DNA from 2 places in the Bradyrhizobium sp. Kon58 genome. Region 2 is predicted to be linked to the other one. Evidence: riboswitches for the same ligand, from Rfam matches in the RefSeq annotation. Region 2 holds a riboswitch; the other holds the start of a gene.
The links. A riboswitch is a leader RNA that binds a small molecule or an ion and turns the genes downstream of it on or off. The one in region 2 is predicted to bind cobalamin.
Positions count from the first base shown of each region.

Region 1: linked by a shared signal. The riboswitch ahead of metE (5-methyltetrahydropteroyltriglutamate--homocysteine S-methyltransferase) and the one ahead of AC0L20_RS20145 (TonB-dependent receptor) in region 2 are both predicted to bind cobalamin.

Region 1 is NZ_JBVVOT010000013.1:60,591-72,074, reverse strand. It holds gene AC0L20_RS21605 (hypothetical protein) at 235-552, opposite strand; gene AC0L20_RS21600 (cytochrome-c peroxidase) at 2,500-3,567, shown strand; gene metE (5-methyltetrahydropteroyltriglutamate--homocysteine S-methyltransferase) at 4,387-6,702, opposite strand; cobalamin riboswitch at 6,802-7,001, opposite strand; gene AC0L20_RS21590 (4Fe-4S binding protein) at 7,787-7,990, opposite strand; gene AC0L20_RS21585 (EAL domain-containing response regulator) at 8,568-9,782, opposite strand; gene AC0L20_RS21580 (GNAT family N-acetyltransferase) at 10,407-10,865, shown strand.
Region 2 is NZ_JBVVOT010000011.1:152,062-163,545, reverse strand. It holds gene AC0L20_RS20165 (aminotransferase class III-fold pyridoxal phosphate-dependent enzyme) at 1-901, opposite strand, end outside; gene AC0L20_RS20160 (hydantoinase B/oxoprolinase family protein) at 912-2,492, opposite strand; gene AC0L20_RS20155 (hydantoinase/oxoprolinase family protein) at 2,489-4,498, opposite strand; gene AC0L20_RS20150 (PepSY domain-containing protein) at 4,959-6,389, opposite strand; gene AC0L20_RS20145 (TonB-dependent receptor) at 6,401-8,758, opposite strand; cobalamin riboswitch at 8,876-9,077, opposite strand; gene AC0L20_RS20140 (histidine phosphatase family protein) at 9,150-9,722, shown strand; gene cobT (nicotinate-nucleotide--dimethylbenzimidazole phosphoribosyltransferase) at 9,723-10,775, opposite strand; gene cobF (precorrin-6A synthase (deacetylating)) at 10,791-11,484, opposite strand, start outside.

The sequences.
Region 1 (11,484 bases), on a different contig from region 2:
GCCAGATCGTCCCATATGCGGATCGGCAGCCAAAAGAGCTGCTGATCGGACCGCGTGAAGGTCATTTGAACGCTCTACCGCGCTCGAGTGCCTTCGGAGTTTTGGCTTAACCTGTTGCGGGTGTGCTCGTCTTGGGAGACGGCATATATTGGCCGGTGAGCACATATGTGTGTGCTTAAGAGTATGGACAGTATTCCTGTGCGCGCGCCTGCGGAATTCAGCGTAAGACACGCGTCACTTCCATAGAAGAGATTCTGGCCAGTCTGTGAACTCCAACTCGAAGCTACGTAGGCCGGTGGGTTTTGTCGTGAATTTAAGGGTCTTCCCTGAAAGGTCGGCCAATGAACCAGATGCGAATGTGAAAACTGTCGTGCCGGAAGTTGCGACCCCAATGCCTTGCTCGCCTTCCATGCTAGAGAAGTCGGTCGCCTCGGAGAGTTGCCCAAGTGCAACTCCCTCCAGCGCGTGGTGAAATTCCATGGAGGCCAAGTATGTCCTTTTGTCAGCAGCCCACTCGCTGACCGACACTGCTGTGATCCCCGCGTCGGTCAAGAGACCACCTGCGATCCGGCAGCCATATTGAACGGTGAGAATAACCCGCTCATTCCGAACTCCGGCCGGCTCTCGATCGGCGGCAGTGATCGTGCACGCGTACCGCCTTGTTTCCGCAACCGCCCCCATGCCTAGCCCGATCCACTCGAGAGCGGAACATAGTACAAAAGTGAGAGCGGCTCTTATCATTCGACTGCACCTGATCTGAAATATCGTTCCCTGCTCTGTACAATCTGACGCTACGGGCGATTCAAGCTCCTTCGATCGCTCTGCCGGATCAGCGTTACTCAGGTGACTGCGGTGTCGCAGAAGCGAGGCGAGCGGTATCCCCCGGCAGTGCCCTTGGACGGGGCCGGACCGATTTCATTATCGGTGCGCAGCGGGCAGCACCTCGGTGAACCAAGGCGATGGGCCGAGCTTTTCAGGTCGGCGGCGGCCATGAGGGGCCGCGACGGCCCGCGGCGCCGGAGCGCTACATTCCTGACCCAGGCGCAGGCGCTCTGTGAGCGGACGCTATTTAACGCGGAATGCTCCCGCGGCACAGGTCCCGAAATTTTGCTTCACAATCTCAATGTAAAAGGAAACGTGGCCGAGACGAGCCGTTCAAAGGCAGACTGCCGCTCAAGCAGACGCTCTTCGAGCATTTTACGCTGGAGATCATCTAGCTCGCTTTGAAGCCTTCTGCGACAACGCCAAATGTCATTCCGTACGGATCTGATCTCATTCAAGCGCTCGTCAATCGAAGTCATTACGCATACCGTATCCAACTTGAACCAGCCATGGACAAGTGCTCAATCACGTTCTTCCTCGCTAACACGCCGATAAATCTCAGGACTTGGGCCATCTGCGGACTGATGTCACGATCTCCTCCCAGCGTGTCCTCTCGTATCGGCATCATTCAACGCAAGAGCACGAAGTAGCGGTTGCTCCTGCAGAAGTTCAGCTTATTTTGCCCCAGCGCGCAGGATTTCAAAAGCGAGCAGCAGCCCGTGAGTGGGCCGACTTGGTAGTCCAACCAACACCCGCCGGATCAGGGTCAGGCTGGTCACCTGTCGAATTGGAGTAGCGATCAATCGGACGGTCGCACCGTCAAACTCTGGGCAGCCGCGCCTTTCAGACTTCAGCACGGCAATTGCCATGCCAGCGAACCTCAGGTGGAATTGAATCAAGCCATGTTCGGTTCGGAGGCTCGTCCTTTACGAACGAGCCGGGCTTCGCGGCGGCGGCGCGCCAGAGCGGCCCGGATATGAGTCGGAGAGGCTTCAGTCGGCAGGGCTCGGCGAAATCGCGAACGATGCGCACCGCCAGGCGCCTCGGCTCAGTGTCTCGCCCAGCTGCGTAGGTCTTGTTACCGCCGTTCCCGCGTGCGGCTGGCAAGCGAACCTCACCACAAAGGTATCTGCGATCACTCTAGCCGGGGCTGGCACTTGTGGCATCTGTGACACTGAATGTAGTGATCAAACCAAGACATCCTAGTTTGTTTGTTCGTCCGCACCCGTTCTACAACTAAATCAGCAACTTGCATCTCGGACGCAACTGGCACCGCAGTTGCTAATTGTCCAATGACACCGTGAGCGCTTGGTGTAAGACGGATACATCAACTTTGCGGAGCGTATTGGCCACCCAATCGCTCGATGGAGCACCGATGCGGCCACCGGACAGCTTACTGCTTGCGGCACACTTGTTGTTGTCAGACCGACCATCAGGCCGCTTGAGCCGCTAGTCTGATCGACCAACAGAGGCCTCGATCTACGCTCAAAGCGAACTCGCGAATCACATGAGTCCCTCAAGCCCTTGCGTGAACGCCGCGGCGGGCTCCTCAAAGTCGTACATTTTGATGCAGCCTCGCTTGAGGATCCGCTGCATGCTGCGCCGGACCGTCGAGGAACGCGTGGCATCGCTTTCGACTGTTTCCTTGTTTAACAATCAGAACTAATGAGGCGGTGTATGAACATGTCGATCCCGGAGCTTCGGCTTGTCGCTGAAGCATCTATTTTCGCTATTGGGCTGTTGATGTCGTCAGGAGCTAACGCCGACGATGATCTGATGAGAAACGCCAAGCAGATCTTCCATCCGATCCCCTCGGTCATTCCTGCGGTAAAAAACAATCCGGTGACGCATGGAAAGGTCGAGCTTGGCAAGATGCTGTTCTTCGATCCGCGGCTATCGGCGAGCGGGATCATTAGCTGCAATACGTGCCACAATCTCGGCACCGGCGGAGTCGATGCCGGTCCGACCTCCGTTGGTCACGGCTGGAAGGTCGGCCTGCGTCGGGCGCCAACCGTCTACAACGCAGTGTTCAATGTGGCGCAATTCTGGGACGGACGCGCCGCGGACCTCAAGGCGCAAGCCACCGGCCCGGTGCAGGCGAGTGCCGAAATGAATGCGACTCCGGATCATGTGCTCGGTATCTTGAACTCAATGCCCAGCTACGTCGTCCTGTTCAACAACGCGTTTCCGAACGAAGCGAGACCGGTCACCTTTGAAAATTTTGCGAAGGCGATCGAGGCTTTTGAAGCGACTCTCATTACACCTGCGGCTCCGTTCGACCAGTATCTGGAGGGCAATACACGTGCTCTCGATGATCAGCAGAAGACAGGGTTGGCACTGTTTATGGCGAAGGGATGTTCCTCTTGCCACAATGGAATCAATCTCGGTGGACAGGCCTACTTCCCGTTCGGCGTGATGAAAAAGCCGGACGCAAGCGTGCTTCCGGACGCCGATAAGGGCCGATTCGCGGTTACCAGGGCGGCTGGCGACGAATATGTCTTCCGCGCGGCGCCATTGCGGAACGTCGCGTTGCGAGCCCCTTACTTCCATTCGGGCCAGGTTTGGAGCCTGAAGCAAGCTGTTGCCCTAATGAGTGACATCCAGCTCGGCGCCAAGCTTAGCGATAGGGAGGAAAACGACATTGTCGCATTTCTGAATTCGCTGACCGGTCGGCTGCCTAAGATCGAATATCCGATATTGCCGACGCGCACCAACACGACACCAAAGCCTTCAATAGACAGATAGCCTTAGCAGCACCGGCCTCATTCCCTGCCGAACAGCAACAGAAGCGCTCCAAGAACCCGGGGTCCCGCAATGACGCCAAAATGAATGATCCCCTGCTGTCACTGATAAGCAGGCACATAAAAAGCCGCCCGGCCTCAATGCGAGGCCGGGCGAAAGTCACGCGGGAGCGACGCTGCTTTCCGCATCGTTCCAGCTTTCGTCGGTAGGGAGAACTACCGGCGATCGACTTACGACGAGGGCATTCGCCGTCAAACAAGGAGAAGCGGATATCGCTCTGCACAACTTAGCGAGCCGCTTGCCTTCCGCTCCTGTCGTAAACTTCAGGACTTGCTCACCACTTGCCAGCTGTCCGGTTGGCACGGGCAGCGCCTTGATGGAGCTGGGATCCATCGCGCAGGCGGTTTGACTGCCGAGCCCTGAAACTCAACCGTCAGTTTGCCGTCACGCGCCAGTATTTTGGCACCGCCGAATACCAGCAAATCTTCCCGAAGACCGCGCGAAGGCGCAAATTAGGTATGAAATTCCGCAAGGGCGGTAAAATAGATTGTTGTGATGGGACGCATCCATGGGATGGATAAATGAAGCGATAGGGCCGTGGTTCGCGTCGAGCGTAAGTGACTTGGAATATGTCACCTAATCGGTATGGCCGGCATGCGGTCGTCCGCCGGATTCGAGCTTGTCGCCGCTGTATGCGATCGCCTCCGCCGGGGCAAACCGGCATTCGTAGGCGCTGGACACTTTGGAAGCTCGCAAGGATATCGCGAGCTCCCAAAGCGCGGCATCTTATTCACAGATACGTTGGCGACACGCTCAGTACGATCATGCCTCGGCCCGCAACTCGCGTGCGGCGGCCACCATATTGACGAGCGCGGGACGCACCTCCTCCCATCTTCGAGTTTTCAGTCCGCAGTCGGGATTGATCCAGAGCTGCCGATCGGAAACCCGCTGCCGAGCCAACACAATCAGCTGCTTGATCTCGGCTGCTGCGGGAATGCGCGGTGAATGAATGTCATAGACGCCCGGCCCAATTTCATTAGGATATTTGTAGCTCTTGAAAGCGTCGAGCAATTCCATTTTGGAGCGCGACGCCTCGATTGAAATGACGTCGGCATCCATTGCTGCGATCGCATCGATGATTTCGTTAAACTCGGAATAGCACATGTGCGTATGGATCTGAGTTCCGTCAGCGACAGCGGAGGAGCAAACACGGAAACTGTCCACTGCCCAATCGAGATAGTCCTTCCACTGCGATTTGCGCAGTGGCAATCCCTCCCGCAACGCAGCCTCGTCGATCTGGATCATGGTCGCTCCAGCCGCCTCAAGGTCGATGACCTCGTCTCGGATCGCGAGAGCGATCTGTCGGCATGTCTCGCTCCGCGGGATGTCGTCACGGACAAACGACCAGTTCAGGATCGTCACCGGTCCGGTCAGCATAGCCTTGACGGGTTTTTTGGTCAGAGACTGCGCATGTCGCCACCATTTAACGGTCATGGGCTTCGGGCGGGAGACATCTCCAAACAGGATAGGAGGACGAACGCACCGCGAGCCATAAGACTGAACCCAGCCGTGCTTGGTGAATGCGAAACCCAACAGCTGCTCGCCAAAGTACTGAACCATGTCATTGCGCTCGAACTCACCGTGTACGAGCACGTCCAGGCCGATATCTTCCTGCCAATGCACGGTATGGGCTGTCTCCGCTTTCAGAAGCTGCTCGTACTGCGTGTCATTCAGCGCTCCCCGCGCATGAGCTGCACGCGCATTGCGGACGTCCGCCGTTTGCGGGAAGGATCCGATGGTTGTGGTTGGAAACATCGGCAATGCGAAGGCGACGCGTTGGACGTCGGCGCGCTGGGTGAACGCACTGCGACGGCGACGCATGCTATCATCGATCGCGGCCATTCGTCCGGCGACGTTCGCACTGTGGATCTTCGGCGATGTTTCGCGGGTGACGGATGCATCCTCTGAGAGCGTGAGTTCATCGGCCACGTCGGCAGCATAGCCAGCCAGCGCTTTGCCCAATATCGAAAGTTCCTTGATCTTCTGCACTGAGAACGCCAACCACGTCTTCAGATTGGGATCGAGATCGATCTCTAGTTCAATGTCGGTCGGAACATGAAGCAGCGAGCAGGAGGGGGCAATCTGAACACGGTCCCTGCCCAGTTTTTTGACCATAGGAGCAAGTTGGTCGAGTAGCGCCGGCAGATTAGAGCGCCATACGTTGCGACCATCAACGACACCGAGCGAGACCACGAGATCTCTACCTGCTCTGGCGACAATCGCGTCCAACTGGTCAGGTGCACGAACCAGGTCGACATGAACCCCGGCAACGGGCAAGGCCAATACTGTTTCAAGATTGTCGCCGACACCCCCGAAGTATGTGGCCAGCATGATTTTAAGGGCCGGCACGGCCTTAGCGAAATGAGCATAGGCCCGGCGGACAGCGGCCCGAGATGCTTCGTCGACGTCCATCACTAGGCATGGCTCGTCGAGCTGAACCCATTCAGCGCCGCGCGAGGCTAGTTCGCGGAGAACATCGACATAGACGGGGAGGAGTCGATCAAGCAGCGACAGCGGATTGAAGGCGGGATTTACGCTTTTGCCGAGCTTCAGGAAAGTGACTGGACCCACTAGGACGGGCCGCGTCTGATAGCCGAGGCTTCTTGCCTCCTCATATTCCTCGATCGGCTTCCGAGAGGCATACTTAAAGATCTGATCCTGGTGAAATTCCGGCACCATGTAGTGGTAGTTCGTATCGAACCACTTCGTCATCTCCTGTGCGGCTACGCCGGGCCCATGCTGAGCGTGACCACCGTCTTGAGCGCCACGCGCCATGGTGAAGTAGGTTTTGAGCGACACAGGACCTTCGTTCCAGCCGTAAACGTCGGGAATGGCGCCGACCATTAGGCTGGTATCGAGCACATGGTCGTAGAGCGAGAAGTCATTCGAAGGAATGACGGTCGCACCGCGGGATTTCTGCCGTGCCCAATTAGCGGCACGAAGTCCACTCCCCGCCTCGAGGAGCTCGGCTTCGCTGGATTTTCCCGCCCAGTAGCTCTCGAGCGCGAATTTGAGTTCGCGTCGTGGGCCGATGCGTGACGTCCCCAGTGTGGCAACGGGAAGCGAAAGGATTGACATAGCTTAGACCCCATGTTGGGGCAAAGGCCATGGCGGACGCAGACAGCGAACATCGCGTGAGCGACAACTGCTTGGCGCACACCGGGACGCCCCGCCCGTGGACGATATCTTGTCGAGGCAGGTCTCCTGGCTCACGGGTCGTCGCTGCTGTCCGGCCTTCCCGAAGCCGCATGGCTTCAGTGACTTCGTTGGACAGCGGCTCGCCGCTTACAGTTGCGGGGGCAGCGCCGGCATTGCACCGGCTTCCCTCTTAGCTCCAGATCAAACGAAATCCGGAGACCGCGACGGCTTGAATTATGCGCACGAGGATCGATGCGTCAACCTACCGATTCTCGCTGCGATATTGCCCAAGCGATTACGAGCGCACTAGGCGGGCACGACGGTCTTGCTCGCGGCCTGGTGAACACGCCCGGATCTGTGGAGGCTCCGCTTGTGAAATGCATTCGCTCCTTGCTCGCGTAACGGTTGAGCTCCACGACCGGAACGAACCCGGGCCGCTTTCGGTATCTGTGTGATCGCGAGGAAGCGACCTTTTCCGTCAGCAGCTTTTCGAACCAGCGCGTCAGGAAGGTGCGATCATCCTCGGCCGGCATCCGTTTGGTCACAGCCCACGAGGCTCCCTAGACATTTCGAAAGCCGGATTGCTCCAGGACCGCACGGATGATCAGGTCGGCTCCTTGGTGTTCGGCGGCCCGCGACCAGGCACGAGGTCGTTCGCCTCCGTGAGGTTGGCCAAGATGATCTTCTCGGTGCAATAGGTGTTCACGTGCTGAGCGACTTTTGCGCCGGCTTCGATACGTCCGTGGCCGCTCGACGCCGGTCTGCCTCGCCTCGACTCGCGGCCAGCGATGATAGGCCTTAACGCGGCCACTGAGCATCGAGGGCCTTGTCCTTGTTCGTGACAATTTCGACGGTGTCCTCCGACAGAGCCCGTGAGGGGTTCCTCGGAGTCGCTCAGCGTCTTAAGCTCATAACGATGTTAATCGACCTCGATGCGCCCCATGCGGTCGTGGTCTCCTCAAGGTCCCACATCTACAACTTCGTTCGCGAAATCGAGCGATGAGGCCTTTTGGTCGCGGGCTGCCTATCCTGTCTTGGACGGGACACAGGTGTCAGGGACCGGACAGACCACCGCGCATTGCGGCGTGTCGCAATGGCCCTCGCACTCCGTACATTTTTTGGCATCGATAACGTAAATGTCGCGCTTCAGACTGATCGCCGCGTTGGGACACTCGAACTCACATGCGCCACAAACGGTGCATTGCGAAGCGACGATCTTGTAAGCCATGCCTTCCGACTCCTTAGGCGAGCGATGCCATGGGCGATCCCTTTCAAATGCCGTGCCAAACGCAGACGCGCTCAATGTTGGGCAATTTGCCCAATTCGGCTGTCCCGGGTCTGAGACCATGTTGCATCTGCGATAGCAACAGGTCGCTTCAATTTCAGGCTACGAGCCCTCGGCCCCTCTTGCGAGAGTCAGTCGCGACTTGACGCTGGAAGCGTCCGTCGGTTTGTTTGGCACGTCAGCGCGGGGGCAAGCGAGGCTGACGCTTCCTCAACCGGCGGCGACAAAAAACCGCCAACGGACGCAGGTCTACGTCGGATCTCGGCAAACCTCCGGTCACACACCCCGACTGGAGGTTTGTGCAAGCCTCGCTCATGGCTGCAACGCTAGCTGCGCGGAGGACTCGCTGGAGGCTTGCCAAAACGGGCATGTGGTATAACAAGCTTTGGAGGGAAATGAAGTGGCGGCGGGACGAGCGACACTGGCCCTGCAGACCGAATTGCACTCAGCCTCATGCCTGGTGCCGAGTAGGCATGGCGGTGCTCCTGAGCGTCGCTTGGCCGCACTCAGCCACTCGCAACTATTTTAGACGAGCTGGAGCAGGGTTGAAAGATGACTGTGCAAATTGCTTCAGTGGCATGGCTTTTCCGAACAGATGGCCCTGCGCAAGGTCGAAGCCGAGTTCGGCCACAGCGATTAGGTCAGCCTGGCTCTCCACACCTTCGGCGACGGTGCGCACATTGTACTCTTTGGCTAGATCGACGATATGGCGGCACACCGTTCGCTTGAGGGGCCCATTCGCGCAGCCGCCGACGAACTGACGATCCACTTTCAATTTCATGAACGGGAATTTTGTCACCCCCATCAGCTGCGGCCAATTGGCACCGACATTGTCGATTGCAAGGCCAATGTTGTGAAAGCGAACCTCACGCGCAACCTCGACCAGGAGATCTAGGTTCTCGATCGCTTCCACGCTCTCGATTTCAATCGTCAAACCGCCGAAAGCGGCGTGCGACGGCATGCGCCCACAGAGATCTCGTACCGCCTGCGGGTCAATCAGGAATGCTGCCGGGAGATTGATGGAGAGATCGATCGAAGTTTGCTGCTCCAGAAGATACTGCCAATCCTTGATCGCGCGGTCGATCACGAACTGCGACAAGTTCCTAAAATGCGGATCGTGAGATTCCGGGATGAAATAGGCCGGTGGAACAACGCCCCAGGTCGGGTGCCGCATTCGCACATGCGCCTCGGCGCCGCGGCGGCTAAGGGTACACGCGTCAAACTTCGGCTCATACCAGAGCTCAAGCCAGCCAGCGTGTAAGGCTTCTCCGACATGGACCGCGGGACGGGGCGCCGGCTCTTTTGGCAAGAGTATGCCGATCCGATCGCGCAACGTCTCGGCTGCAAACGGCGCCCTGAGCGGCGGCAGCATAGCAAGTCCATATTCACTGCCGACCTGCTGCACTGCCGCCATGATGATCGACTCGCGCGCTCCGAACGCCAGCACTCGGCCTGCAAATTCTTCGCGTACCAGTATCTCGAGCAATCGTCCAGGCTCGATGCGGTCCGAGCCAATGCCGAGCAGGATCAGATCAGGGAACTCCGTGCGGAGTACATGCGGCAACTCGTCAGCAGTCCTGCATTCGCTGATAACAAATCCCATATCCTCCAGCACATCCCGTAGAAAGGCGCGCAGATGCCGCTTGCCGACGGCCAGGCATGCCCGCGGTCGCACCTTACGTTGCCCGAAGATTACAGGTTTCCCTCCGACCATTTCGGCCTGCCCATGTTCCATCGCAACCACTCCCGTTCCGTGACGGTGCCTTAAACGAGGAGCGAAGGTCCAAACAAGCTGTGCTTCCCGATATCTTTCGATTGTTCGAGATAAGCTTAAGATAGTGCATTAGTGTGCAAAATCTTTCGCGATCTTGCTCAGACGATTTTATCGGGCGCACGCGTATGATACCTGTCGCGCTTCGCGCAAGTTTGTACGATGTCGTACGCGAGGTGGGAATCTCTCCTTCGGACGGACCGAGCTGACGCTCTATGGCGCTGCGATCATCGTGGCGCACGATTTATTGAATAGAGTAGTTCGTGAGCGACGATCGGCAATCACTCTTACGAACGTTTGATCGACATGACCGGCGTGTGCCGTTTGGTGATTGTTTTCCAATCGAAGGCAGCCCATCATGAGTTCGCAGCTGCTCAAACCGGAGTCGATTCTGAGAACGGCAATGGCTTGCGATTACCTCAGCTCTGTTGCTTATAGCGAGTGTGGACGTGCTGCTTCCTACCGAGCCAGATAGTTGCTCTCAATTGCGTTTTCTGTATCCTCCTGAGCATGAATTTCCTCCAGAGGGCTCGGTCAGGTGTTCGTGTTGGCGCTGAAGGGCAAGGCACGTCCAGCGCGGGCACGGTTTTGCGCAAGAGCGTGCCAGGAGATGAGAACGCGGTCGCAAAAGCGGTCGAAGAGCTACTTTCCGAGTTAGGTGGCCTCGGACCGGAGTTCAGCCTTCACGGCGCGAAGCAGGCGGCGTTGCGCCTGATTCAGGATCCCGAACAGGGCTTCATTTTTGTCGTCGAGGAACAAGGCACCGGGCAGATTGTAGGGGTAGCTAGCATCTCGGCCGTACAGGCCGTGAGAGCAGCCGGAGCGTACGGCGTGCTTCAGGAGCTATGGATTTCTCGTGACTTCCGCAGCTCTGACTGCGGTCGGCATCTGCTCGAGGCGGTAGATTCGGAGGCGAAGCGACGCGGCTGGCAGATGATTGAGGTTGCGTTGCCTCCGGATGGCTATCCGGCCCTAGAACGGGTACGCCACTTCTACGAGGAGAGGGGATATCGGGTTGGAGGATTGCGCGCGCGCAAGAGGCTCTGACAGTGGTACGACCTCTGCGCCACACACTTAAAGCGCTCCTGGGCTAGCGTGCTATCGGTAAAGTCCTTCACGCAGTCAATCCTGGGCTTGTTGCTTCTCAAAACGAACGCTTCACGCGTGCGTCGCGGCCCAGCATGATCGAGAACCTTTGACGCTGATGCGGTGCTGACTCCCACCGCGAGCGGTTACCTCTTCGGCCTTCTTGGCGAGAACGTTCGAAAATATCAGCGATCAATCATTCTGCATCGTGGGAAGCGATACCGCGACCCGCCCGACCAAAAGGCGACAGGTCGGCGGCGGCCCGTCGCGGGCGAAGCGCGACCCAGCCTTACGAATCGTTCGTTTGCGCTTCCCATGCAGTGCGATTTACTGGCTCTGGTTTGAGATCACCCACACAAACGCCATCCATTCGTCACCAATTACATTCTCTCGGCAACTGGCCAGCCAGTCGTCTACCAGACTCATTTCCTGCATCTTGGTGGGGCGGACCGGCGCGTGAAAGGATTCCGCACCACCTTGCCACTCCTGCTGGCGAATTTCGAGGAAGGTGCGCGAGATCAGCCATCACACTGATCCGGTAGAGGATTCCGTAATGAGCAATGTGCCGAGTGCCGCGTCC
Region 2 (11,484 bases):
GATGCCCGCGCAGCGTGCCGTAATTCTGCCAGCTCGTGCCCTTGAGCCGCTCGACGATGTCCTTCGACACCACGACCGCGGCAACCGCCGCCGCGCCGCCGCCGAGCGATTTTCCGAGCGTCACGATGTCAGGACGGCTCTCGGCGCCCTGGAACGCGAACCAGCGCCCGGCGCGGCCTGCTCCGGTCACCACTTCGTCGGCGATCCAGTATGAGCCAACCTGCCGCGCGCACCGCGCCACCTCGTCCTGATAGGCGCCGTCGTAGTAGATGCCGCCTTGCGTGTAGTCGATGATCGTCGCTGCGGTATCCGAAAGCAGGCGCGTGGCATGGGCCAGATATTCGCTGGGGGGAACATTGTTGGCCGGCGCGCCGTAGATCGCGCCATCTGGCGCCGGCAATATCCGCACAGGCGCCATCGGCGCCGGCAGCTTTGAGCCGCCTGAGTGCACCGCAAGGCCGCCATGCCATTGCGGCTGCACCGTCATGCTGCGCGACAGGCCCGTAATGCCGTGATAGGCGCGTTCGCGCGTCGCCAGCGCGGACCGCTGCGTCAGGGCCTGACAGAGCGACAGCGCCATGTCGTTGGCCTCGCTGCCGCTGATGCAGAAGCGCACCGCACCGACCCAATCCTCTTCGCCTTTGAACGCGGTGACCATCAAATCGTCAGCGGCCTGCTCGCGGCCGTCCCAGGTCCAGCCCTCGTTCACGACGGGCGTATCCGCGGCGCGGCGGATCGCCTCCACCATCGCGGGATGACGATGTCCGAGGCCGCCGCCGGTGTTGCTGCCGTCGATGAGCTTGCGACCATCCGACAGATGGAAATAGACGCCCTCGCCGCCGACCACGGCCATGGGCGCGCTGTCGCCGGCATTCAGCCCGGTTCGCAACAATCTGCTCATTGCAATCCCTTCATTCCGCAGCCTCGGCACCGTAGCCACCGCCGCCGCAGGTCTCGATCGTGACGAGATCGCCTTCCTGCAGCACCAGGTTCGACTTGCCGTCGATCGCGACGCTCGTACCCTGCCGGATCAGCGAGATGCGGCAGGCCTTGCCGGGTTCGCCGCCCTGCATGCCGAACGGCGCGATCACCATGCGCTCGATGCAGGTGGTCAGATGCATCGACGGCGCCAGGATGCGATAGGTACGAATGACGCCGTCCCCGCCGCGATGGGCGCCGGCGCCGCCGGACTGCCGGCGAATGGCCTGCTGCTCGATTTGGATCGCGTAATTCGCCTCGATCACCTCGACCGGCGTGTTCGAGGTGTTGGACAGATGCACCCGCGTCGCCGAGATGCCGGCCCGATCATGCCGCGCGCCCTCGCCACCGCCGTGGACCTCGTAGAGCATCTTCCATGAACCGTTCTGTCGCGGCTCCGCGAAGAACAGGACACCCGCCGTGGTCGCCCCGCCGGCCGACAGACGTTCGGGAATGGTGTGCTGCATGGCGCGGAAGATCGCATCGACGATGCGCATCGAGGTCTCGTGGTTGCCGGCCGCAACCGAGGCATTCCACCCCGGCTCCAGGATCGAGCCCGGGCGTGTGATGATGGTCAGCGGCCGCAGCGCGCCCGCGTTCTGGTTCATGTCGCGCCCGCTCATGATGCGCGCGGCATAGGCGACCGCCGAACGCGCCATGAACGGCGTGGTGTTGCAGAAATTCGAGACGCGGTCGCAGCTTTCTGAAAGATCGAAGGTCGCTTCGTCGCCTGCGATGGTGATCTTGACATGAATGCGCGCGGGCGCGTCGTCGACGCCGCCGTCGTCCAGGTAATCCTCGCCCTCGTAGACGCCATCAGGCAGATCGCGCAACGCCTCACGCATCTCGATTTCGGAGAGATCGTGCAGGCGCGACTGCGCCGCCGTGAAGACCGCCTTGCCGTGCTCGCGGCAGAGCTCGACGATGCGCTTCTCGCCGGCTTTCGTTGCGGCGATCTGGGCGAGAAGATCGCCCTCGCAGGATTCGGGATCCCGAACATTGGCCTTGAGCAGCTGCACGATCGGCGTGTTGACGCCGCCTGCCGTGGCGATCAGCACCGGCGGAATGCGCATCGCCTCCTGGAAGGTGTCGATGGCTTTCGCAAAATAGCTGCCGGGCCAGGTGCCGCCGATATCGGGCCAATGCGCGAGGCTGACCGCGAACGCGACGATCTCGCCGTCGACGAAGACGGGGCGCACGACCTTGACGTCGTTGAGATGATTGCCGCCGAGCGGGCCGACATTGTAGATCAGTGCGTCGCCGTCGTTCAGGCTGTCCCGCGGCACCACTTTCAGCAATTCGAGAACCGTGTAGGCCATCGCGCCGAGATGGATCGGGATGTCGCGGCCCTGCCCGACCAGGTCGCCGCGGGCGTCCGTGATCGCCGACGACAGGTCGCCGGCCTCACGCAGCAGCGGCGAACGCGCCGAGCGCGTCATCACCAGGCTCATCTCCTCGGCCGCGGCCGAGAGCCCGTGCCTGATGACCTCAACGACGAACGGATCGAGCTTCATGCGGCCCTCCGCGTCAGGAATAGATTGCCTGAAACATCCGGCCTCGCCTGCCAGCCGGGGGGGACCACCACGGTCGACCATGCGTCTTCAATGATGGCCGGGCCGCTGACGATCTCGGTCAGCGAGGCGCGGTCGATGATGCGTGTGGCAATGTCGTGAAAGCCGTTGAACGAGCAGGTGCGCTCGCCTTTGGATACCGTTCTGACCGCGACGGCCGGCCGGCTCACGACGGTCGTCGATGGACGGCGTGCCTGCACCCGCACGGACTCGATGACGCAGCTCTCGCCCGTCGCGTAGCCGAACAGCTCGTGGTGCCGGGCCAGAAAATCCTTCTTCAGCTTGATAACGTCGAGCGGTCGCGCGAACGGCACCGGAATGGCGTCGTTCTGCGCGGCGTAGCGCATCAAGGCTACCAGCTCGACCTGAATCTCGGTCGTGGCCACGCCGTTGGCGACGAGCGGCGCCGAGGCATCGTCAACCAGCACCCCGATCCGCTCCGACACGCGGACGAGGTCGATGCCGTCAAGCGCAGCACGCAAGGTTTGCTGCTGGAGGAAGCTGAAGTCGGCGGTGAGACAGCCCAGCGCCGAAAACGCACTCGACGCGCTGGGAACGACGACCTCGGCAATCCCGTAGAGATCGGCAAGGCCCGCGGCGTGCATCGGGCCGCCACCGCCAAAGGGGAGCAGCGTGCAGTCGCGTCCGTCGATGCCGCGCTCGACGGTGACGCGGCGGAGCGCACGCGCCATTGTCGCATTCGCGACCTTGATGATGCCGAGCGCGGTTTCGGTCAGGCTCAGCCCCAAGGCGCGCGCGATCGGCCCGATGACATCAGTCGCTGCCTTGATGTCGATTCCGATCCGGTCGCCAAGTTTGGTTTCGGGATTGAGATAGCCGAGCACGGCATTGGCGTCGGTGATGGTCGGCTCCGTGCCGCCGCGGCCGTAGCAGGCCGGTCCCGGCTCGGAGCCGGCGCTTTCCGGTCCGACGGTCAGGCCGCCGGGACCATGGCGCACGATCGATCCGCCGCCCGCCCCGATGGAATGAACCGCAAGCATCGGCTGACGCAGCGGCTTGTCACCGAGCATGCGGCCGTCGGTCATCTCGGCCTGGCCGTCAACGATCAGGCAGACGTCGGTCGTGGTGCCGCCCATGTCGAACGTCAGCATGCGCGATGTGCCGAGCTGACGCGCGATGCTGACCGATGCCGAGACTCCGGCCGCAGGGCCCGACATCGCCATCACCAGCGGCCGCCGCTTCACCGCCGAGATCGGCACCATGGCGCCGGCCGAATGAAACACCTGCAGGCCGGGGCCGATCGGCAACCGCTGCTCCAACTCGCTGAGATATTCCACCGCGATCGGCATGGCGGCCGCGTTGAACACGGTCGCCGAAGTCCGTTCGTATTCGCGCGCCTCGGGATTGACCTCGTGCGACAGCGAGACGTGGGCAACGACGCCCTTGAGCCGCTCGCCGAGCATTTTCTCGTGGATGGGATTGGCGTAGGCGTGAAGCAGTGCGACCGCGACGCTCTGCACGCCGGTCGTTTTCAGCCACGCCACCAGGCGCTCGATCTCCGCTTCATCCAGCGCCTTCAGTACCTGCCCCTCGTGATCGAGGCGCTCGGCAAGGCCAAAACATCGTTCCGGCGGCACCAGCGGCGGCGATTTCGGCGGGATGTCGAGACGGTAGAGATCGCGGCGGCGATAGCGCGCGATCTCCAGCACGTCGGCAAAGCCTTCGGTCGCGACCAGCGCCACTTTCGGCAGCCGTCCTTCGACGATGGCGTTGGTCACGCGCGTGGTGCCGTGGACGAAGCGCTTGACCTCGCTCTTGCGCAGGCCCACCGCCTCGATCGCCTCCAGCATCGCCTGAACCGGAGCCTGCGGGCGCGATGGCACTTTCGCGATCCGTGCCTCCGCGGGGGAGTGTCGGATCGCGATGATGTCGGTGAAGGTGCCGCCGATATCGGTGCCGACTTCCCAGTGATTTTCGTCAGCGCTCATGTGTGGGTCAGCTGCGGACGACATTCGAACCGGACGCCGGGTGGTTCCCGTCCGTCGCGAAATTCAATCCCAAGCCGAGAGCGCTCATCATCATCCCCTGTCATGCCACCGCTTGCGAGCGTGCGACAGAGCGATGGGCTCGGGATAGGGTCAGCGTTGTCGCAACGCACTGGAGCAGCCCGCGACCGGCGCAGCCCGCCGAGGCACATTTTAGTGCAGCACTGCCCGCATGGAGAGCAGGTCCGCGTGGATCGTTCCACGCGAGATAAGTGCAGCGCACCACGAGTTTTCCCGGACGAAACGCCACGTCCGCTGCACCGCAATCCATGCGCCGCGCACGGACTGTCTAATTTGCAGGCGATCGACCGGCGCTACGGGTCATGCGATTGCTCATGAGCTATGCATGGCAGTCGGCTCAGCCTCTCTTTATTGTACGATCAGTAAGCGGTGTTTTGCCTGCTCAACGCATCGCGAGCAGGCGACGCGAGCCAATGGCGATGCCTGTGATGGAGAACAGAAAGCCGAGGGTGCAGAGCCCGACGACCAAGCCGTCGCGCAGCAGCGGACGCGCGACGAGGACCGGAAAATCCAGCGTGTGCAGCGCGCCGTAGAACCAGCGATAAGCCCGCCGCGACGAATCCAGCCTTTGCAGCAAATTGCCGTCGGCGCCGTCGATGTCGAACCAGAGGTCGCCGCAGTAGGAGCGGTAGACCGGGGCGCCCGGGACATTGGACCGCGCGGGATAGTCGTCGTTGTCGGCAAGTACGGACGGACCGCTGCAGCCGGCCGCGAGGCGCGCGGTCAGCCCCTGGACCTCGTGCACATCCAGAGATCCCGTCGGTCCATCGCGGGGCGCATCCCCTGCCTCGATCAAGGTCTGACCGGCAAGGGCCGTGCGATCCCGCCGATAGAGAGTGCCGTTGAAGGAGAACCATTCGATCTCACGGGCCGACGGCGACACAGGCTGCCGATCGAGCGATGCAGCCGCCGCCCAGTTCGGTGAAGCGTTCATCACGCTGGATTCAGTGGGGGTCAATTGCCCACGCGAGAACAGCCGTCCGTGATCCATGGAGAGCCAGCCGCTGAAAATCCAGCTCAGTACGAACACCGTGGCCGCGAGGCCGATGAGATGATGCAGCGCATGCCAGCCACGATAGGGCGAGCCGATCAGACCTCCTCGAGGTTTGATCCGCGCAAGCCCGAGCACAGCGCCAAGCAAAGCTGCGATCAGGGCCAGCAGCGACAAGGTCCAGACCACGCGATCCCACAACGACCAATTGGTTCGCAGGACCGTTGGATAGATCCAGTGCAGCACACTCCCGACGAGATTCCAGGTCCGCTCGCTGCGCGTCGTATCCAGAACGATCTCGCCCGTGAGCGAGGAGACATAGACCTCCGTTCCGGCGGAATCGCCCAGGGCAGCCCGAAACAAGGGCCGATGGCGGTCAAAGCCGTTCGGCACGCTCCATTGGTCGTAGTCCGAGCGCGCAACGATCGCGGCCTGCGCGGCATCGAGCCCGCGGCTGCGGGCGTGATCTCGCGCGATGGCCAGCGCGACGTCGGAAGACGCGACCGACGCGTCGGCCCCATCGGAGGCGCGGACTGCGCCCGCGCGCGACGGCCCCGAGACGACATAGACCAGTCCATCGCTGCGCTGGATCAGGCGAATGCGCGTCGCATCCGCGATGCCGCTTGCGGCCACGGCATCGGCGACCGCAAGCTGCCTCGTCTCAGCGCGATCGATCGGCAGGAGCCCGGCAAAGCGTTCCGCTTCCGTCAACGACGGAAACGGAACGAAGTGCATCACGATTCCCGTCGCGAACCACATCGCGAACAGCAGGCAGAACGCGATCCCGAGCCATCGATGCAGCAGGACGATCGCGCGCATCATCGGTCAGCGTCCTACCATTTGAACGCGGCCGAGACTTCATAGGTCCTGGGCGCGCCCAGCAGGATCTGGTCGGGATAGAACGGATCGCCCCAGATCGCATAACGCTTGTCGGCGATGTTGCGCACCCGGAAGGTCAGGCGGGCCTGGTCGACTGCGTTGAATACGGTCTTGGGGATGTCGACGAAGGCGTAGACATCGGCCACAGTGTAGGCCTTCAGCGTCACGGTGTTGGCATCGGCCTTGTAGCGGTCGCCGACGTGGCGGCCGGTGATGCCGAGCTCGACCGCCCAGGGCGTGAAGAACCGGTAGGACGCACCGGCATTGGCGACGACGCGCGGCACGTTCGGCGGCGTGTTGCCGGAGAACGAGCCGCCGACGAAATCATAGTCGGCGTAGCGCGCATCGACATAAGCGATGTTGCCCCAGAGACGCAGGGGATCGATCGGCCGCACGGACGCGGCGAGCTCCACGCCCTTTGATTCCTGCCGCCCGGCGAGGTTGAGCTGCATGCCGCCCGCCGCGGCATAGACGTTCTTGCGCAGGATGTCATAGACCGAGAACGACCATTCCGCCCGATTGTCCCAGAACAGGTGCTTGACACCGGTCTCGTAGGTGCGCGCGGTCGTCAGGTTGAGCGGATCGGTCGGATTGAGCAGGAAGATGTTGTTGGCCGCGATGTCGGCGCCGGTTGCATATTGGCTGAAGAAGGTCAGGCCCGGAACGGCTTCCCAGGTGTAACCGATGCGCCCCGTCGTCGGGACCCAGGATTGCGAGAACGGGAAGTTCGCCTTCTCCAGACCGAACTTGTCGGTCGAATTACGGTCGAGCCCGATATGCTCGACGCGCAGGCCGCCAACCAGCGCAAAGCTGCGCGTGAGCTTCAGCCGGTCCTCGAATGAAAGCGCCTCATTATCGATGCGCGCAGTCTGCTGCTGGATGGTGAGCAGGCCGTAGTACCCGCGAGGCGGATCGACCAGCGGAACGGAATCGCCGGGAAAATTTGCGGCGCCCGGCCGCACGAAATCAAGGTAGCTTGAGGACAGCGTCGTGACCAAGCGGTTGTCAAAGCCGGCGATATTCGCATCCCAGATCAAGTCGGTGATGTTGCCGACCAAGCGTTGGCTGTGTGCGACATAGAAGCGTTCACGGTCCACCATGTTCGTGCCGGAATTGAACGCCTCGACCTCGTTGTTGAGCCACGTGCGCTCTGCGCCATAACCATAGGCCTGGCTCTTCAGCGTCAGGTCGGGCGCCAGCTTCAGCTCGAAACCGCCGCGCAGCCACACTTCCTGTGCGACATTGCGATTGTCGAGAACGTTGTAGTTGGTGTTGAAGGTGCGATCGTCGATCGTGACCGCACCGAGATTGGTTTTGTTGTAGTTCGAGACGTAATTTCCGGACACGATCCCCGTCGTCGCATGCGAACCGCTGAAGGCGATCGGCACCAGCGGCGCACCCCAATAGGCTTTCGAGCGATCCTCGCGGTATTCGATCGCGCCCCAGACCTTGAGGCTATCGGAGATGCGATAGTTGAGCTGGCCCGAGACGTCGAGCGTCTTGGTGTTGGTGTCGTCGGCAAAGCCGTTGAGCGAGGAACGGCTGACATCGAAGCGGTAATCCAGCCCCTGCACATTGGTGCTGCCGCCCGAGCCGTAATGCGCCCGGAACGAGTTCAGCGAATCCCAGGAGAAATCCGCCTCGTTCCGGATCGGACCGGTGTGCGGCTGCTTGGTGACGAAGTTGATCGCGCCGCCGGCGGCGCCCTCGCCCGACATCAGCGACGCCGGTCCCTTCAGGAATTCGACAGCCTCCAGGTTGGCCGTGTCGGTGATCCGCGAGGTCATGTTTTGCGGACCGATCTTGATGCCGTTGTAGAGCGTGTTGATCTGGCTGTTGGTGAAGCCGCGCATGGAGAAAGCCGAGGGCTCGGCCGGATTGTCGCCGGCTGTGACGCCCACCGCTCCCTGGGCGACGTCGGACACGGTGCGATAGCCCTGCTCGCGCATGGTTGCGGCCGAGATCACCTCCACGGTCGCGGGCGTTTCGCGCACGGTCAGGCCAAGGCGCGAGGCGCTTTCGGCGACGGCATTGGTATTGAGCGGCGTCTGTGCTGCCGCAGTCGGCACGACAGGCTTGGGCACTGCGGATGCAGTCTCCGGCCGGCGCGCTGCTGCGCGGCGTGAGCTCTGCATGTCCCGTCCGGCCGGCCTGGCCTGCCTGCGGGATTGTGGCGCCGACACCTCGACGGGCGGCAGTGGCTCGCGGGCCTGCTGCGCCAAGGCCGCTGGCATGTCGATGGCGACGAAAGATGTGAGAGCGGCGGATGCCAGTAGGAAACGGCGTGGTCGTACGATACGAAGGGAATACACGGTCTTGGACCTCGGAGTGACGTCAGTGGCACGTCACCGCGAACCAGGGTCCCATCTTCCGGCTTATAAGCCTTCCGATGAAGCCGAATGTCTGTACTCCCCGACCGACATCTTCGCGTGTGACCACGGCTGACGGCAGGTCTCCTGGCTCGCGGGTCAATACCTTGCGTCGCCTTCCCGGGACCGAGATACCCAGTGGCATGTGATGCAAGATTCGCCGCTTACAGTTGCGGGGGCAGCCACGGCATTGGGGACAATGTCCCCGCACCGCATTCCCTTTTCATCCCCTCTCGGGGAAACCGTCACGAGCATCTAGGATTACGATCCAGACAGAGTCAATGTGCCAGTTGCGGCGTTATTGCCACAACGACCAGTTTCCTTGGAGATAAGCATGGGAGGCGAGACCTTCCTCTGGCTGATACGGCACGCGCCCGTCGATGGCGTCGCGGGGACGATCCATGCAGCCGACGCACCGGCCGATCTCGGCGCTCGGGCGCAGCTGGAGGCGCTGCGGCAGCGCCTGCCGCGCGACGCCGCGAGCTATGCGAGTCCGTCGCGGCGCACGGTCGAGACGGCCCGCGCGCTGGGGCTCGAGCCGCTGCAGCTGGACGAATTCAGCGAGCAGAACTTTGGCGACTGGACCGGCCGTCGGCACGACGAGCTCGCCGCGACCGGTGGCGAGGCCTATGCACGGTTCTGGAGCGATCCTGCGCGCGGACGGCCGCCGGGCGGCGAAAGCTTTGAGGAACAGGTCGCGCGCGTCCGGCTGGGTCTGTCAAGGATCGGCGCCGGGGCCGCGACGCTCGTCGTGCATTCCGGCACGATCCGCGCGGCGCTGTGCATCGCGCTCGATCTGACCCCACAAGCCGCCCTGCGCTTTGTGATCGATCCGCTGTCGCTGACCCGGATCGACCGGCTCGCGACCGGCTGGCGCGTCGTCTGCGTCAATCAGCCGATGATTTGATCAGGCCGGACGATCAGGCACATTGGCCTGCGCAAAGGTCGCCATGCCGTTGTGGAGCGCGCAGGCCGACCGCACCAGCGGCAGCGCGATGGCCGCGCCCGATCCTTCGCCGAGCCTGAGATCGAGGCTGATCAGCGGCTGCACGTTCAGCGCGCGAAGCACCAGCCGATGCCCCTGCTCCGCCGACTGGTGCGAAGCCAGCAGGAACGGCTGGCACGAGGGGTTGAGCCGCGCCGCCGCCAGCGCCGCCACCGACACGATAAAGCCGTCGATCAACACGGGGATGCGGCGCTGTGCAGCCGCGATAGTTGCACCGCAGATGGCCGCGATCTCGAGACCGCCGACGGCGCACAGGATCTTTTCCGGCGAAGCGCCCGCAATGCCATGGCGTGCAATCGCAGCGTCGATCACCCGCGCCTTGTGCGCACGGCCGGCCGCGTCGATGCCGGTCCCGCTGCCCGCGATCTCCTCAGCGCTCACGCCGAGCAAGCCGGCCGCGATCGCCGCCGATGTCGTGGTGTTGCCGATGCCCATCTCCCCGAAGATCAGAAGATCGGGCTGCCCGGCCTGCGCGCGCGTCACCGCACGTCGGCCGGCTTCGAACGCAAATGCCAGCTCTGTGGGGGTAAGCGCAGCTCCAATGCTGAAATCGCGCGTGCCGCTGCGCGGCTTGTCGGTCACGATTCCAGCCATCTCCTCCTGCGCCAGCGTGCCGGCATCGACGACCTCCAGACTGGAGCCCAGCTCACGCGCGAGCACCGAGATCGCGGCACCGCCGGAGGCGAAATTCGCCAGCATTGCGATGGTCACTTCCTGCGGATAGGCCGAGACGCCCTGCGCGACGATGCCGTGATCGCCGGCGAAGATGATGATCGGCACCCGCGCCGCGCGCGGTTGTTCGGTTGCTTGGAGGCCCGCGAGTTCGATCGCGAGCTGCTCGAGCCGACCGAGCGCGCCGGTCGGCTTCGTCAGTTGCGCCTGCCGCGCCACCGCCGCCTCGCGATGGACTGCGGAGATGTCGGGGCATTGTTGGGTGACCCATTCGGGGAGCATGCTGCCTCGCTTGCCTCACAGCCTGCGCTTGAGGATGTAACTGTCCATGATCCAACCGTGCCGGTCGCGCGCCTCTTGCCGCACCGCGACGATACGCGGGCCGATCTCGGCCAGCGCGCCGGACATGATGATCTGATCGGGCATGCCGAGATAGGCCCCCCACCAGATGTGCAGGCCTGCCGGATCAAGCGGCTGGAACGCGGTGCCGCCGTCGAGCATCACCACCACCGTATCGACGCCTTGCGGCCAGCCGCCATCGCGCAAGCGACGTCCCGTCGTGACGAGAAAAGGCTCGCCGATGTCGTTGAGCGGCAGCGCATGCGCCGCGCACAGCGCCTGGATCGAGGTGATGCCGGGCACGACCTCGATCTTTGGCGAGGGATTGAGCCGCCGCGCAATGCGCAGCGAGGAATCATAAAGCGACGGATCGCCCCAGATCAGCAGCGCGACCTTGCCCTCGCCTTCGAGATGATCTGCGATCGTCTGCGACCAGGCAGCGGCGACGGCGTCGTGCCAATCGTCCACGCCCTTGCGATAATCGGCTTCAGCGGCGTCGCGGACGGGCAGATCGAACTCGGCAATGCGGGTCGTGTCACTGGCGAGCACATCCGCGCAGATCGTCCGCCTGAGATCGGCGAGATCGGATTTTGCGGTTCCCTTGCGCGGGATCAGGACGAGATCGGCCGCGTTGATGGCAGTGATCGCGGCG